Regions from separate parts of the Geobacillus sp. WSUCF1 genome, predicted to be linked through region 2. Evidence: predicted binding sites of a transcription regulator. Region 2 holds the regulator's gene; the other holds the start of a gene.
The links. The regulator LexA, encoded in region 2, represses DNA repair genes until DNA is damaged. The targets are predictions, from matches to a motif close to CGAACATATGTTCG.
Positions count from the first base shown of each region.

Region 1: recN (DNA repair protein RecN) is a predicted target of LexA. The motif match lies at 2,088-2,101, and genes of this name have one in related genera.

Region 1 covers NZ_ATCO01000028.1:23,174-31,905, forward strand. The annotation lists gene spoIVB (SpoIVB peptidase) at 1-49, opposite strand, end outside; gene recN (DNA repair protein RecN) at 323-2,044, opposite strand; gene ahrC (transcriptional regulator AhrC/ArgR) at 2,171-2,620, opposite strand; gene I656_RS12175 (TlyA family RNA methyltransferase) at 2,670-3,491, opposite strand; gene dxs (1-deoxy-D-xylulose-5-phosphate synthase) at 3,523-5,415, opposite strand; gene I656_RS12165 (polyprenyl synthetase family protein) at 5,663-6,556, opposite strand; gene I656_RS12160 (exodeoxyribonuclease VII small subunit) at 6,560-6,790, opposite strand; gene xseA (exodeoxyribonuclease VII large subunit) at 6,787-8,133, opposite strand; partial or broken gene folD (bifunctional methylenetetrahydrofolate dehydrogenase/methenyltetrahydrofolate cyclohydrolase FolD) at 8,145-8,732, opposite strand, start outside.
Region 2 covers NZ_ATCO01000132.1:15,941-24,672, reverse strand. The annotation lists gene sirA (sporulation inhibitor of replication protein SirA) at 46-480, opposite strand; gene tkt (transketolase) at 727-2,733, opposite strand; gene I656_RS03865 (DUF896 domain-containing protein) at 2,834-3,064, opposite strand; gene I656_RS03870 (recombinase family protein) at 3,194-3,847, opposite strand; gene yneA (cell division suppressor protein YneA) at 3,867-4,172, opposite strand; gene lexA (transcriptional repressor LexA) at 4,324-4,947, shown strand; gene glnA (type I glutamate--ammonia ligase) at 5,011-6,345, opposite strand; gene I656_RS03885 (MerR family transcriptional regulator) at 6,385-6,786, opposite strand; gene I656_RS03890 (methionine gamma-lyase family protein) at 6,863-8,134, opposite strand; gene hflX (GTPase HflX) at 8,148-8,732, opposite strand, start outside.

The DNA.
Region 1 (8,732 bases), on a different contig from region 2:
TACCAAGGAGAAGCACTCCTGCGACTTTTCGCGCCGTTTCTTTATTCAATGTCGTCCACTCTCCTCGCTCCCGCCTACACCATGCCAAAACGGTTACAGTTTTAATTTTGCCTGAACCGGGGAAAATATAATCGCCCTGCCGATAAAAAAGCTGCCCGGAATTGGATGGACTTGCATCCGGACAGCCGCGCGGCTTTTTGCTTATCTTTATGAAACACCGTAGTTCTCTTAAGGAAAGCGAGCGCCAAGTGAGAACAGGCAGGCGGAATCGGCCCGCTTTGAGAGGGATGCACCTCCCCTCGACGAACAGGGGAAACAGGAATCAATGTTTCATTTTCGCCGCCAGTTCCAACAGCTCTTTGGCATGCCGTTTCGTCAATTCCGTCATCTCGACGCCGGAAATCATCCGCCCGATTTCTTTCACTTTCTCCTCCTCATTGAGCTTCCTCACGACTGTTTTCGTCCGTTCCCCATCCGTCTCTTTGGCGATCAACAAGTGCGTGTCCGCCATCGCAGCGACTTGCGGCAGATGGGAAATGCAAAGCACTTGCGACTGGCTGGCGATGTGGTAAATTTTTTCCGCCATCGCCTGGGCGACGCGTCCGCTGACACCGGTGTCGACCTCATCAAAAACAATCGACGTCACTCCTTGATGTTTGGAAAAAATCGTTTTCAACGCCAGCATAATGCGCGACAGCTCGCCGCCGGAAGCGACTTTGACGAGCGGTTTTAACGGCTCGCCGACGTTCGTCGAAATGTAAAACTCGACGACATCGATGCCGTCTTCTTGGAACCTAACCGGCACGCCGTCGACCAAGGGGGCGTCAAGCGATCCTTCGCGCTTGGCAAATACGATGTCAAATTTCGTTTTGTCCATGTACAAGTCTTTCAGTTCTTGATGAATGCGCTCAATCAGGCGCTGGGCATATGTTTGCCGAACAGCGGTGACGTTTTTCGCCTCCGTAAGCAACTCGTCCGTCACCAGAGCGAGCTGCTGCTTAAGCTCATGCACATGCGTTTCGCGATTTTCGATTGTCTCGATTTCCTCGGCGATCGTCTCGGCATAGTGCAAAATATCGGCGATCGTCGCCCCGTATTTTCGTTTGAGCTGCCCGATTTCCGCGAGACGGCTTTCAATGGCATCGAGCCGCTCTGGGTCGTACTCCATCTCCTCAATTTGATCGCGCAGCTTGTACATGACTTCCTCGAGCAAATAGTAGCAGTTCGACGTCGTTTCATGCGCATCTTTGAGCGCTGCATCCATGCCTGCGACGTCATCGAGATGGCGCATCGCCTCCCCGATCGAATCAAGTCCGCGTCCCTCTCCGGAGAGGGCCTCATAACTTTTCTGCAGCGCGGTATAAATTTTTTGAAAATTGACGATGCGAACTTTTTCCTCCATCAGCCGCTCGTCCTCGCCCGGCTCGAGCGCCGCCTGTTCGATTTCGCGCAACTGAAACGTCAACAAATCAAGCCGGTGCGCCATTTGCTGTTCATTTTCGCTCAGCTTTTTCAATTTTTTTCCGAGCTCCTCATACCGCTCGTAGACGGCGCGGTAGCGAGCAAGCGCCTCTGCTGCCTCTAGGCCGCCGAACTCGTCTAAAAGCGGCAGATGGCGGGACGGATCCATCAGTTCTTGATGTTCATGCTGGCCGTGAATATCCACAAGCGTCGCCCCGATGTCGCGCAGCACCGCCGTCGTGACGAGCTTGCCGTTAATGCGGCAGACGCTTTTGCCGTTGGCGAAAATATCGCGGCGCAACACGATCATGCCGTCGCTGGCGTCGATGCCAACGTCTGCGCATTTTTGCCAGCATGGATGGCGGTCATCATCAAGCAAAAACAGCCCTTCGATTTCCGCCTTTTCCGCCCCAAAGCGGACAAATTCAGCGGAGCCGCGTCCGCCGATCAACAAATGAATCGCGTCGATGATGATCGATTTGCCGGCTCCCGTTTCGCCGGTTAACACCGTCAGCCCTTTGTCGAACGACAACGAGAGCGACTCGATAATGGCGAAATTTTTAATCGACAGCTCGGCGAGCATTTCACCACTCCTTGCCTGTCCGATTGATTCCACTTTTGATTATAGCACGTATGTTCGGATTTGCAAACGAGGACCGCCCTGTCGTTCCGTCCTTGAACGCAGAATGGGAGCTGGGCCGGTCCTCGCCTAGAGCATGGACAACAGCTGGTCGGACACTTTTTCCGCATCTTTCGGCGTCCGGCAAATGATCAGGCACGTATCGTCGCCGCAAATCGTACCGACGATTTCGTTCCAATCCAAATTGTCGAGCAAGACGCCGACGGCATGGGCGTTGCCCGGCAACGTCCGCAACACAAGCAAGTTGCCCGTTCCGTCAAGCTTCACAAACACATCAACAAGCGCCCGCTTCAGCTTTTGCAGCGGATTGAAGCGCTGGTCGGACGGAAGGCTGTACTTGTAGCGTCCGTTGGCCATCGGCACTTTGACGAGCTGCATTTCTTTAATGTCGCGCGAGACAGTCGCTTGGGTGACGTTAAAGCCAGCTTCTCTCAGCCGGTCGACAAGCTCGTCTTGCGTTTCAATGTCATGGTTCATAATGATTTCGCGAATTTTAATATGCCTTTGCCCTTTGTTCACACTGCGCCACCTCTTTGCTTGCAAAATGCCACGCTGTTGTTTCCCGCCTCTATTCGCCATGCCCCTCTGTCCTGTCGCCACGTAGATGGGCGTGCGCCTCACGTACGATATGTGCGATCGGCATCGTCAGACGGTTTTCCCCTTTGCGATTTTCTCCCGAATAAACGGCGTGAAGCAAAAACTCAATGTTGCCATCGCCGCCGGTAATCGGTGAATACGTTAAATGAAGAACATCGAACCCTTCCGCACAGGCGAATTGAATGATCGATTCGAGCACTTCCTCGTGAATGTTCGGGTCGCGAACAATCCCCTTTTTGCCGACCTTTTCCCTGCCGGCTTCAAACTGCGGCTTGACGAGCGCAATCACATCGCCGCCCGGCACCATGACCGTCTTGACGACCGGCAAAATGAGCCGCAGCGAAATAAACGAGACATCGATGACAGCTACTTCCGGCAGCCCTTTCGTAAACTGATCCGGCGTCACGTAGCGGAAGTTCGTCCGCTCCATCACAACGACGCGCTCGTCTTGACGCAGCTTCCAAGCAAGCTGGTTGTAGCCGACATCGACGGCATACGTCAGCTTCGCCCCATGCTGCAAGGCGCAGTCGGTGAAACCGCCGGTCGACGCGCCGATGTCAAGAACAATTTTATTTTCCACGCGAATATGAAACTCGCGCAACGCTTTTTCCAGTTTCAACCCACCGCGGCTGACGTACGGAAGCGGGTTGCCTTTCACCTCAAGCGGAATGTCAACCGGCACTTTTTCCCCGGGCTTATCGAGTCGAACGTCGTTTGAATAGACAAGCCCGGCCATGATCGCCCGCTTCGCCTTTTCTCGCGTTTCCGCCAGCCCTCGTTCGACAAGCAGCACATCGAGCCGTTCTTTTTTTTCCTTTCATGTCTCAAGCCCTTTTCTGTTTTCTTGGCACCATCGTTTTGATGCGGTCGATGATATGGGTCGACGTCAGCCCGATTTCATTGAGCAGCTCGCTGACGCTTCCATGTTCGATAAAGCGGTCCGGGATGCCCATCCGTTCGATGACCGCTCCGTGATAACCATGATCATGAGCAAACTCCAACACAGCACTGCCAAAGCCGCCTTGCAGCACCGCCTCTTCGACCGTTAAGATCGGCAGGCGGCTCTCAAGCAGTTCGTGAAGCATCGCCACGTCCATCGGCTTCAAAAAGCGAGCGTTGACGACTTTCACCGATATGCCGTCTTTCGCCAGCTCGTCGGCCGCCTTAAGCGCCATCGAAATCGTCGTGCCAAACGTCAAAATCGCCGCATCGCAGCCGTCGCGCAACACTTCCCACGTGCCGATTGGGATTTCTTTCAGCTCCTCATCAAGCGGTACGCCAAGCCCGTTGCCGCGCGGGAAACGCATGGCGATTGGCCCGTCGTCGTAGCGGATGGCGGTGTACACCATGTGCTGTCCTTCGTTTTCGTCTTTTGGCATCATCAACACCAAGTTCGGCACATGGCGCAAAAAGGCGATGTCAAACACCCCTTGGTGCGTTTCGCCGTCCGCCCCGACCAACCCAGCACGGTCAATGGCGAAAAAGACATTTAAGTTTTGCCGGCATACATCATGGACGACTTGGTCATAGGCGCGCTGCAAAAATGTCGAATAAATGGCCAAAAACGGTTTCATCCCTTGCGTCGCCAATCCAGCCGCAAGCGTTGTCGCATGCTGCTCGGCGATGCCAACATCAAACATCCGATCGGGGAACTCGCTTGCGAACCCTTCCAGCTTCGAGCCGACCGGCATCGCCGGCGTAATCGCGACGATGCGCGGGTCGGTGCGGGCGAGCCGGCGCACGGTTTCGCTGACAAGCGCGCTCCATGACGGACCTGCCTCTTTCGTTTTGACAAAAGCGCCGGTTTCGATTTTGTACGGCCCTGTGCCGTGCCATGTGCCGACTTTGTCGTTTTCCGCCGGACTGTACCCTTTTCCCTTCTTCGTGATGACATGGACAAGCACGGGGCCTTTCATCTTCTTCGCATAGCGCAAGTTCTCAAGCAAATCCTCAAAATCGTGGCCGTCGACCGGGCCTAAATACGTAAACCCGAGCTCTTCGAAAAACACGCCGGAGACAAGCAAATATTTCAAGCTGTCTTTCAGCCGCTCGGCCGTCGCCGCCAGCTTGCCGCCGACCGCTGGGATGCGCTTGAGCAGCAGCTCCAGTTCATCTTTCACCCACTGGTATTTGCCTGCGGTGCGCAACCGACCGAGGATGTTGTGCAACGCGCCGACGTTCGGGGCGATCGACATTTCATTGTCGTTTAAGATGACAATCATATCCGTTTTCTCATGCCCGATATGGTTGAGCGCCTCAAGCGCCATGCCGCCGGTGAGCGCCCCGTCGCCGATGATCGGCACGATGTATTCATCCGTCCCTTTCAAATCACGGGCGATCGCCATTCCCATCGCCGCCGACAGCGACGTCGAGCTATGGCCCGTTTCCCACACGTCATGCTCGCTTTCGCTCCGTTTCGGGAATCCGGACAGCCCTTTGTATTGGCGGAGCGTGTCGAACGCGGCGGCGCGTCCGGTCAAAATTTTATGCACGTATGACTGGTGTCCGACATCCCAAATGAGCTTGTCTTTTGGGCTGTCGAATTCGCGGTGGAGGGCGATCGTCAGCTCGACGACCCCTAAGTTCGGGCCGATATGTCCGCCTGTTTTCGACAACTTCTCAATTAAAAACCGCCGAATCTCGGCGCTTAACCGTTTCAGCTCAGGAATGGACATGTTTTTGACAACGCGCGGATGGTCAATTTTTGTCAAGTCCAACAAAGATCACTCGCTTTCATTCTGTCGTTCTCCGAGCCGTTTCTCCTCGTACAGGTAGTATTATTATACATGATCCGGCGCGAAAAATCGACTTTTCCCGCCAACGCAGCCCGTCACCACTAGGACGCGTTTTGTGGTGTATCTATAGAACTTGCGGCGGCCGCCCGGCGGAAAACAACCAAAAAAACAAGGCCGCCTCCGCCCCGAAGGAAAGCGAACAACGGGAACAAGAGGCGGCCGCCCCGCATCAGTGGTCGCGGACCGCGACAAGCTCGCAAATGTAGGCCAGCACCGCGTCATCGATTTTGGCTTGCTGCAAATGGCGCTTCGCGGCGTCAATGTGAAACGCCAGTTTCTCTTTAGCACCGCCTAGCGAAAGAAGCACCGGATATGTCGCCTTCTTGTTGTCGCGGTCGCTGCCGACTCGCTTGCCGATTTTTTCTTCCATTCCTTCAATGTCCAAAATATCGTCGCGAATTTGAAAGGCGAGGCCTAAATGTGCGGCGAACTCGTTGAGTTCGCGCGTCTGCCGACCATCGGCGCCGCCAAGCAGGGCGCCGGCGTGCACGCTGTATTGCAACATTTTCCCCGTCTTATGGCGGTGGATGTATTCCAGTTCCGCAAGCGCCAGCGTTTTTCCTTCCGCCTCCATATCAGCCGCCTGTCCAGCGACCATGCCTTCCGGGCCGGCCGCCTTCGCGAGCTGCTCGATGAGCTGCAGCCGGACGGAAGGCGGAACGCGGTCGTCATCAACCTCGGCGATCAATTGAAACGCATACGTAAGCAAGGCGTCCCCGGCCAAAATGGCCATCGCCTCGCCGAACACTTTATGGTTCGTCGGTTTGCCGCGCCGCAAATCATCGTTGTCCATGCTTGGCAAATCATCATGAATGAGCGAGTACGTATGGATCATTTCAATGGCGCAAGCGACTGGCAGACCGATCGCCGGGTCTTTGCCAAGCGCTTGGATGGTCGCCAGCAACAAAAGCGGGCGGATTCGTTTGCCGCCGGCCTCAAGCGAGTAGGCCATCGCCTTTTTCAGCGTCTCCGGCCCACGAAGCCGCGCCATATAGGAGGAAAGCGCCGCCTCGACGGCCCGTTTTTGTTCGTTGAGAAACTGTTCAACCGAAAGCTGCGCCACCCGTCACTCCTCCTCCGGCGAAAAAGGGACAAGCTCGCCGTCTTCACGCAGCATGTACTCCAACTGTTTCTCCACATGCTGCAATTTATCATGGCAAAGCTTGGACAGTTTCATGCCTTCTTGAAAAAAGGCGATCGCCTCCTCAAGCGGCACGTTCCCTTCCTCGAGCTTTTCGACGATTTCCTCCAGTTTTTTCATCGCTTCTTCAAACGTCATCTCTTTTTCTTCGCTCATACGTGTTTTTCCTCCACTCCCGTCACTTGACAATCGACTCGTCCGTCTTGAACTTGAATGGAAAGATGCTCGCCGATTCGAAGCTGGTTCGTTCGTTTCACGAGCTCGCCCTGCTCATTGTACACCAAGCTGTAGCCGCGCTCCATGATGCGAAGCGGACTGAGCGCCTCAAGCCGGGCGAGGTTGGAGCGAAAGCGGAACCGATGGCGCTCCACCGCGGTGCGCATCGCTTTTTCCAGCGCATTGGCGGCCGCCTTTTGCCGTTCTTTCATCCGCTCAAGCTCTGCAGCTGGATGGTGCCGCCATAGTCTCATGTCAAGCTCATGCAACCGCTGACGATGTTTGTCGACGAGCCGTTCGCGTTGGCGGCTAAGCCGCTCAAGCAACGCATCAAGCTGCTGTTCTTTTTGTTCATAGAGCCGCTTGGGATAGCGGAATGCGTAGGATCCTTGCAGCCGGCGAAGCTGCTCTTTATCAGCGGCAAGCTGCTCTTTCATGGCGCGGATGAGCCGCCATTTCCGCTCGGCGAGCCGCTCAGCGAGCTCCCCAACATGCGGCGCCGCCATCTCAGCTGCTGCCGTCGGCGTCGGCGCCCGCAAATCGGCGACAAAGTCGGCGATCGTAAAATCTGTTTCATGGCCGACAGCGGAAATAATCGGTATTTTTGAGGCGAAGATGGCGCGAGCGACGATTTCTTCATTGAACGCCCACAATTCTTCGATCGAGCCGCCGCCGCGGCCGACAATCAGCACATCAACCCCGCCGAACGAATTCGCCCGCTCGATGGCGCGCACGATGGAGGGCGCCGCCCCGTCCCCTTGAACGAGCGCTGGAAACAAAATGACTTTAGCGAGCGGATAGCGGCGGCGAATCGTCGTCATAATATCGCGCACCGCCGCTCCAGTCGGCGATGTAACGACGCCGATGCAGCGAGGGAAGGCTGGAAGCGGCTTTTTATGGACCGGCGAAAACAACCCTTCCGCCTCGAGCCGCTGCTTCAGCTGTTCGTAGGCTAGATAGAGGCTTCCGACACCTTCCGGCTGCATTTCTTTGACATAAAGCTGATAGTTGCCGTTCGGTTCATAGACGGAAATTTCCCCGCGCGCGAGCACGTTCATCCCATCTTCAGGGCGGAACGGCAAATGCTGGTTGTAGCCGGCGAACATGACGGCGGCAATGCGTCCTTGGCTGTCTTTCAACGTAAAATACATATGGCCGCGCGAATGCTGCTTAAAATTCGAAATCTCGCCCTTCACCCATAGATCGCGCAAATGCGGGTCGACATCGAACTTGCGTTTGATGTACTTCGTCAACGCCCCGACCGTCACATATTTCACTTCCACTGATCCTGCCCTCACTTTGCGGCCAGCTGCCGTGCCGCTTCAATCGTGTTGTGCAAGAGCATTGTAATCGTCATCGGCCCGACTCCACCCGGCACCGGCGTAATATAGCCAGCCACTTCTTTCACAGCGTCAAAATCGACATCGCCGCACAATTTGCCGTTCTCAAGCCGGTTGACGCCGACGTCGATGACGACCGCCCCGGGCTTGATGTGTTCCGGGCCGATGAGGCGCGCCTTGCCGACAGCGACGATCAAAATGTCCGCCTGCCGAGTGATGGCGGCCAAATCCGGTGTTTTCGAGTGAGTGTAGGTGACGGTGGCATGTTCGCGCAAAAACAGCTGGCCAACCGGTTTGCCGACGATGTTGCTTCGGCCGACGACGACGACGTGCTTGCCGGCGATGTCAATGCCGGCCGATTGCACCATCACTAAAATGCCATGCGGAGTGCACGGGAGAAACGCCCGTTGGCCGATCATCATTTTTCCGACATTGATCGGGTGAAACCCATCGACATCTTTTTCCGGTGCGATCGTTTCAATGACCGACCATTCGCAAATGTGATCCGGCAGCGGCAGCTGCACTAAAATGCCGTGCACCGC
Region 2 (8,732 bases):
AAACGATGCGTCATTAGACAATATTTCGCGGCAAAAATCTTTTCATTACGCAAATTTTCTTCCTTGTCGAGGCGCAGACAGCCAGTAGTAATCGACAAAATCGGCGTCGACCGCCAAAAACGTCGGCGAAATCCGAGCGAGCGCCCGTCCGATGTCCGCGGCAAGCGGCGCGCTGTCAGCGACAAGAAGCAAGCGGCGCTTTTGCACGACAAGCAACGCTTCGCCGGAATCGTTTTGCAAAACAAACATATTGCGCTCCAAATTTTTGCCGACGCGGCCGGCAAAATATTGCTTTAAGCCAAGTTCCAGGCGCGAAAATGACAGCCGTTCGGTGATAAATTCGACTTGCTTGCGGCAAATCGCCTTCAGCGGCGCTTTCGCGTATTGATGCTCACGAAGCAGTTCGACAATTTTTTCTGCCCGATGGCGGTAATGCGACGCCACATCGTCATTCAACAAATAAATCCAATAGCGGACCATGCCCCATCCCCCATTTCTGTTCAATCTATTTTCTATTATAGAAAATGAAAGGGGAAAAATATGTCTATTAACGGCAAGTTTTTTCACTAACATTGTCGATTTTTGTTTGCGATGGCCATGCGGCCGCAAACAGGCCAACAAACAAGCCTTTGTCCTCGATTCAACCCCGAAAATACTTGACCAAAGCGCAGCCATCTTTCACAAAAACAAGCTGCCCCTGCAACAACGCAAGGGCAGCTTTTCCGGTTACTTGCCGAGCAGCGCTTTTGTGCGGCGGACGACGTTGTCAACCGTAAAGCCATACTCGGCCATGATTTTCTCTCCCGGAGCGGAAGCACCGAATCGGTCGATGGCCAAAATGTCGCCCTCGGCGCCGACGTAGCGCTCCCAACCGAGCGACGCGCCCATTTCAATGGCGAGCCGCTTCGTCACGGCCGGCGGAAGCACTTCATCGCGGTACGATTTTGGCTGCGCTTCGAAGCGGTCCCACGATGGCATGCTGATGACGGAGACATGGATGCCCTCAGCGGCAAGCGCTTCTTGCGCTTTGACGGCCAGACCGACTTCCGAGCCAGTCGCCAACAACAGCGCCTCCGGAGCACCGTTTTTCGCCGGTGAAACGACGTACGCACCTTTTTTCACGCCTTCATACGCCAACTCAGCTGTTGCCGCCAACGTCGGCACATCTTGACGCGTCAAGACGAGCGCAGTCGGCTTGTCCGTCGATTCGAGCGCCAGCCGCCATGCGGCCGCCGTTTCGTTTGCGTCAGCCGGACGGATGACCGACAAGTTCGGCATCGCCCGAAGCGAAGCGAGATGTTCGATCGGCTCGTGCGTCGGGCCGTCTTCGCCGACGGCGATGCTGTCGTGCGTCAAGACGTAGATGACCGGCAAGCCCATCAGCGCCGCCAAGCGGATCGCCGGACGCAAATAGTCAGAGAACACGAAGAACGTGCCGCCGAACACTTTCAATCCGCCGTGAAGCGCCATGCCATTGAGCGCCGCCCCCATGGCAAACTCGCGCACGCCAAACCAAATGTTGCGCCCTTCGTAGCTGTCCGGCAAGAAGTTGCCGCCGCCTTTGATGAGCGTTTTATTCGAGCTTGCCAAGTCCGCCGAACCGCCAAACAATTGCGGCACCGCTTTGGCGATGGCGTTGATCACGTCCCCGGACGATGAGCGGGTCGCCAGGCTTTTGCCTGCTTCGTATACCGGCAAAGAAGCTTCCCATCCATCTGGCAGTTTGCCTTCGATCGCTCGCTTCAATTGGGCGGCCAGTTCCGGATGGGCCTGTTCATAGGCGGCGAGCTGCTCATTCCATTCCGCCTCTTTTTTCGCTCCCGGCTCTTGCACCGTCGCACGGAAGTGGGCGTACACTTCTTCTGGCACGTAAAAATCTTCCGCAAATGTCCAACGATACGCCTCTTTCGTCAGCTTCGCCTCTTGGGCGCCGAGCGGAGCGCCGTGGACGCCGGACGTGCCCGCTTTATTTGGCGCGCCGTAGCCAATCGTCGTTTTGACTTCAATGAGCGTCGGCCGGCTGAGGTCCGCCCGCGCCTCCTCGAGCGCTTTGGCGATTTCTTCAATATTGTTGCCGTCCTCAACGCGCAAATATTGCCAACCGTACGCTTGGAAACGTTGGGCGACGTTTTCCGAGAACGACAGGTTGAGCTCCCCGTCCAGCGAAATGTCGTTCGAGTCATACAGGACGATCAGACGGCCGAGCTTCAAGTGGCCGGCGAGTGACGCCGCTTCGCTCGCCACTCCTTCCATCAAATCGCCATCGCCGCAAATGGCGTACGTATAATGATTGATAATCTCAAACCCGTCGCGGTTGTATGTAGCGGCCAAATGCCGCTCCGCCATCGCCATGCCGACCGCCATCGCGATCCCTTGGCCAAGCGGTCCCGTCGTCGCTTCCACGCCCGGCGTATGGCCGTATTCCGGATGGCCCGGCGTTTTGCTTCCCCATTGACGGAATTGTTTCAAATCATCCATCGATACGTCGTAGCCGCTTAAATGAAGCAAGCTGTACAATAACATCGACCCGTGCCCGGCTGACAAGACAAACCGGTCGCGGTTGAACCAGTTTGGATTCGCCGGGTTATGATTCATAAATTTCGTCCAAAGCGTGTACGCCATCGGCGCCGCGCCCATCGGCATGCCCGGGTGCCCGGATTTCGCTTTTTCGATCGCGTCAATCGACAGCGTTCGAATCGTCGTAATCGCCAACTCCTCGATTGAATGCGCCATCGTCTTCCTCCCTTTCATCAACATGGTGTCATTTACTATCATATAGAAAATCGATCGGCTTGTACAACGTTATTTTCCGAGCCACCCCTCTTTCGACCGTTTAATGGAAGCGCCGCCGCTGGCTTTCCTTTAATTTTTTCGGCGTCACGTCGTTGCCGTTCGGGTCAATGACGGTCACTGTATGGAGCATATCGGTCATCGCCTTGCGGAACGCTTGAATGTACTCACGGCGCAGCTTCGCTTGCTCGAAGGCCTCTTCGGCCGACAAGCCGGCCGTTTTCGCTTTTTTCGCCAGTTCATTGATGCGGGCTAATTTATGTTTGGCAAGCATTGATCATCTTCTCCTATCTGCCATATTCTCACTCTGTTTTATCTTATCTGATCAACCGGGAAGATGGCAACGATGGCATCTTGGCTTCCTTTGCCCGCTCGCCGCTTTAGGGTCAGGCGCAGTACACGATCAACGCCGCCTTTGTTGCTCGTCCATATATTCCTGGTAACGCCGATGGACGGTCGCCTTGGACGCCTCGTAACCGAAGCTTCGCATCGTCGCGGCGATATCGGCAAACGTCAGTCCGCGCTCGCGCAAGCGGACGATCTCCTCAACCGGCAGATCAATTCGATCGCGCCCGGCGTTTTCGCCCCGGCGCCTTAGGTTCCGCTCCGGTCGGTAGCCGCTGGCGATGGCTCGCTGCATGCCACGCTTAATTTTGGCGTTATGTATTTTTCTTTGGTACTCCTCGACAATCGCGATGATGGATAACACCATCTCATCGGCCTCCGACAGCGGCATCTCCCCGCGGTGGCTGGCGCTGTATATTTTCACCCCTTGCTTTTTCAAGCAATGCAGCACCGCCATGCGCGCATGGCCGCGCCCAAGCCGCGTTTCATCTTGAATGAGCAGCACATCGACCTCGCCTTCCTCGCAAAGCGAAAGCAGCTCCAACACGCCGTCGCGGTCGGCTTCATAACCGCTCGCCTGCTCGGCGATCACTTTAGCGACTTCAAATCCACACTCGGCCGCCAGTCGCTCGAGCTCATCTCGTTGCCTCGCGAGCGACGTTTCCTGTTCAGCTTTGTCCGTGCTGACTCGGCAGTAAATGACCGCCCTCATGGCCAATCCCTTCTTTCCATCACTGATTGACGGCCACCGAGCCGCCCTGCTTTGATTTTAACACAGGAATGACAATTTGTTCACCGGCGGCAAGACGCGGGCTCGGCAAATGGTTGACATCGACGACCCAGCGGATGAACTCATCAGGCGGCATATGGTGTTCCTGTTCGTACTGTTTTGCCAGCCCCCAAAGCGTATCGCCGGGAGCGACCGTGATCGTCACGTATTCTTTTTTATCGACCGGGCTGCTGGCGTAAACGAACCCTGCCAACACGAGCGCAAACAAAAATGAAAACAAAACATAGTGCAGCAACGTTCTCCCCATTCTCCCCACCCTTTCTAGAATGTTTGTTCGCTTTCCTTCATTATAGTCAAGAACATTTGTTTGTGTCAATAAAAAACTCGAACTTATGTTTGTTTTTTCGTCTTCCGCATGGTATAATGAAGGCAAATGATGTGGCGAGAGGTGTGAAACCATGACGAAACTGTCAAAACGACAACAGCAAATTTTAGAGTTTATTAAACAGGAAGTAAAAACAAAAGGCTATCCTCCGTCGGTGCGGGAAATTGGGGAAGCGGTTGGACTGGCGTCAAGTTCGACGGTCCACGGGCATCTCGCGCGCCTAGAAAGCAAAGGGTACATCCGCCGCGACCCGACAAAGCCGCGCGCCATTGAAATTTTGGACAACGATATGGCCAAGGAGAGAGAAAAAGAGGAGATCATCTCGGTGCCGATCATCGGCAAGGTGACGGCCGGTCAACCGATTACAGCGGTGGAAAACATCGAAGGCTACTTTCCGCTGCCGAAGCGGCTCGCCGCCGGCGAGGAGCAGCTGTTTATGCTTGAAGTGATGGGCGACAGCATGATCGAAGCCGGCATTCTCGACGGCGACTACGTCATCGTCCGCCAGCAGTCATCGGCCAACAACGGCGACATCGTCGTCGCCATGACGGAAGACAACGAGGCGACGGTGAAGCGGTTTTTCAAGGAAAAAGACCACATCCGCCTGCAGCCGGAAAACGCCCATCTTGAGCCGATCATCGTCCGCGACTGCACGATTCTCGGCAAAGTGATCGGCGTCTATCGCCTGTTCGACTGACTCGTGCCGGCCTGCGCCCATAAAAAAGCTGCCCTGAAAAAAACGGGGCAGCTTTTTTATGAATCAGTAGAGTTCCATATATTGGTCCAATTCCCATTGATGAACCGTTGTCCGATACATATCCCACTCGATTTCTTTCGCTTCGACGAAATGCTCGAATAAATGTTTGCCGAGCGCGTGAATCATCACTTCATCGGACTTCAAGTTTTCCAACGCTTCATAGAGCGTTGCCGGCAAATCGACAATGCCTTCTTCGAGCCGTTCTTCTTTCGTCATGACGTAAATGTTTCGATCCACTGGCGCCGGAGGAGTGAGCTTGTTGCGAATGCCGTCAAGCCCAGCGGCTAAAAGCACCGCCATGGCCAAGTATGGGTTGGCCGACGGGTCAACGCTGCGCACCTCAATGCGCGTGCTCATGCCGCGCGAAGCTGGAATGCGGATGAGCGGGCTGCGGTTGCGCGCCGACCAAGCGACGTAGCACGGCGCTTCATAGCCTGGAACAAGCCGCTTGTACGAGTTGACGGTCGGGTTCGTCACCGCCGTAAAGTTCGGCGCATGCTTCAGCACACCGGCGATAAACTGCCGTGCCGTATCGCTCAACTGCAAGTCGCCGTTCGGATCGAAAAAGGCGTTTTCACCGTTGCGGAACAGCGACAGGTTGCAATGCATTCCTGAACCGTTAATCCCAAAAATCGGCTTCGGCATAAAGGTCGCATGCAATCCATGTTTGCGGGCGATCGTTTTGACGACGAGCTTAAACGTTTGAATGTCGTCGCACGCTTTAATCGCATGGGCGTATTTAAAATCGATCTCATGCTGGCCCGGGGCGACTTCATGATGGGACGCTTCGATTTCAAACCCCATTTCCTCAAGCTCGAGCACAATGTCGCGCCGGCAGTTTTCCCCAAGATCGGTCGGCGCCAAATCGAAATAGCCGCCGCGATCGTTCAGCTCCATCGTCGGGTGTCCTTTTTCGTCAAGCTTGAAAAGGAAGAATTCAGGCTCAGCTCCTAAGTTAAAGGCGTTGAAGCCAAGCGCCTCCATCTCTTTCAGCATCCGCTTCAAGTTGTAGCGTGGGCAGCCTTCAAACGGCGTGCCGTCCGGGTTGTAAATGTCGCAGATAAAGCGGGCGACTTTCCCTTTTTCTGCGGTCCACGGGAAAATGACGAACGTATCCAAGTCCGGATACAAATACATATCCGACTCTTCAATGCGGACAAATCCTTCGATCGACGACCCGTCAAACATAATTTTGTTGTTAAGCGCTTTCTCCAGCTGGCTGATCGGAATTTCGACGTTTTTGATCGTGCCCAAAATATCGGTGAATTGCAGGCGGATGTACTTGACATTTTCCTCTTTGACGATGTGTAGAATGTCGTCACGCGTATATTTTGCCATGTCCAAACTCCTCCCCGGCTCGGAAATCATGTTCCGTCATTAATGAAAGAAGCGAGCGAGATCTCCTTGGCGAAGCGATGCGCGCTGGAACCGCCCGGCCTGCAGCAATTCATTCCGCAAAATTTCGCGCAGTTCTTCGTCCGACAGCTTCGGTTTTCCTACTTTTTCGACTTTCTCCGCCTGCTGGTGGCGTCCTTCCTCCCGCGCGGCAAAAATTTGCTTAATGCCCGCCAAGTTGACGCCTTGGTCGATCAAATCTTTAATTTCCAGCAAGCGGTCAATGTCATTGAGCGAAAACAGCCGCCGGTTGCCTTCCGTGCGCGCTGGCGTGACGAGGCCGTGCTCTTCGTAATAGCGGATTTGGCGGGCCGATAGATCCGTCAGCTGCATCACGATCCCAATCGGAAACAATGGCATGGAACGACGAATATGGCTGCTCATGCCAATTCCTCCTCGCTTTTGATACCTTCATTTTACCATAATGTCAAGAAACGAGTCAATGAAGCGTTACATTTTCTCACAAACAAATCAACTGCTGTTCAAGCAAACGGTGGACGGCTGAACAAATGGCGATTTTGACGTGTGAATACGTCAGCCCGCCTTGCACGTAGGCGACATATGGCGGCCGCAGCGGCCCGTCTGCCGTTAGCTCGATGCTCGCGCCCTGCACGAACGTGCCGGCCGCCATGATGACTTTGTCTTCATAGCCCGGCATCTCGCTTGGGTGCGGGGTAAAATGGGCGTTGACGGGAGAAGCGGCTTGGATGGCTTGACAAAAAGCAACCATTTGTTCTGGATCGTCAAAGCGGACCGATTGCACAAGGTCCGTGCGCTTCTCCTTCCACGACGGCGATGTCGAAAGCCCGATGCGCTCGAGCATCGCCGCCGTAAACACCGCTCCTTTGAGCGCCTGGCCGACAATGTGAGGGGCGAGGAAAAACCCTTGGTACATCTCCGGCAACGCATACAGTGACGGACCGACTTCCGCTCCGATGCCCGGCGAGGTCATCCGGTAAGCGCACGCTTCGACGTATTTTTGCCTCCCAACGATATAGCCGCCTGTTTTCGCCAAGCCCCCGCCCGGGTTTTTAATGAGGGAGCCGGCCATCAAATCGGCGCCGACATGACACGGCTCTTTCTCCTCCACAAACTCGCCGTAGCAGTTGTCGACAAACACGACGACGTCGGGCTTAATCGCTTTGACAAAAGCGATCATCTCCGCGATTTCGTCGACCGTAAACGACGGGCGTGTCGCATAGCCGCGCGAACGTTGAATGCCGATCATTTTCGTCCGCTCGTTCATCGCCCCGCGCACCGCCGGAAAATCAACGGCCCCGTCCGCCGTAAGCGGCACGCTTCGGTAGCGGATGCCAAACTCTTTCAGCGAGCCGACGCCGCGGCCGCGGACGCCGACGATTTCCTCAAGCGTATCGTACGGAGCGCCGGTGATGTAAAGCAGTTCATCGCCCGGGCGCAACACGCCGAACAAAGCGATGGCAATCGCGTGCGTGCCGGAGATGATTTGCGGGCGCACAAGCCCCGCTTCCGCCCCGAATACATCGGCGTAAATGCGGTCAAGCGTATCGCGGCCGATATCGTCATAGCCATACCCGGTCGATGGGATGAAATGCCCGTCGCTCACTTGATGGCGGCGGAAACTGTCGAGCACACGATATTGGTTCGCATCGACCATCCGGTCGATGCGCCGGTGGATCGGCGCAATTTGCCGTTCGACTTCCTCAACAAGTGCAGCGATCGTTTCTCCATGTTTCCATTGTGTCCAAAACATCGATGAACCCTTTCTACCGTTGGAATGATTGCAATTCCCCATACAAGGGATGCGCTGGCAGCACGTACCCTTGGCAGTCGTACGTGCCCCCCTGTTCATTATAATGCCATTCGTGCAAAATGGTGTCCGATTTTAGCTGGGCGAGCAGTTTTCCTTCCCCGCTCGGGATCGATACGTCATAATGAACCATTTGCCGTTTCACCGCTTCTTCAATAAAGCGGCGGAGCCGGTCGACATCGGCAGCCGAGAGCGCGCTCATCACGATCGCATCGGTTGTCGTCGGGAGAAATTCCAGCGTTTGCCGGTCGCTTTTATTGTAAACGGTGACGGCCGGAATGGAAGAAGCCCCTAGTTCCGCCAAGAGCCGCGATACCGTCCGCTCATGCTCGGCGTAGTCCGGATGCGACGAATCGACGACGTGAAGCAATAAATCCGCTTCCTTCACTTCTTCAAGCGTCGAGCGAAACGCAGCGACAAGCGTCGTCGGCAAGTCTTGAATGAACCCGACCGTATCGGTGAGAAGCACCGTGTAGCCGCATGGCAAGACGCATTTGCGCGTCAACGGGTCGAGCGTGGCAAACAGCAAGTTTTCCTCGAA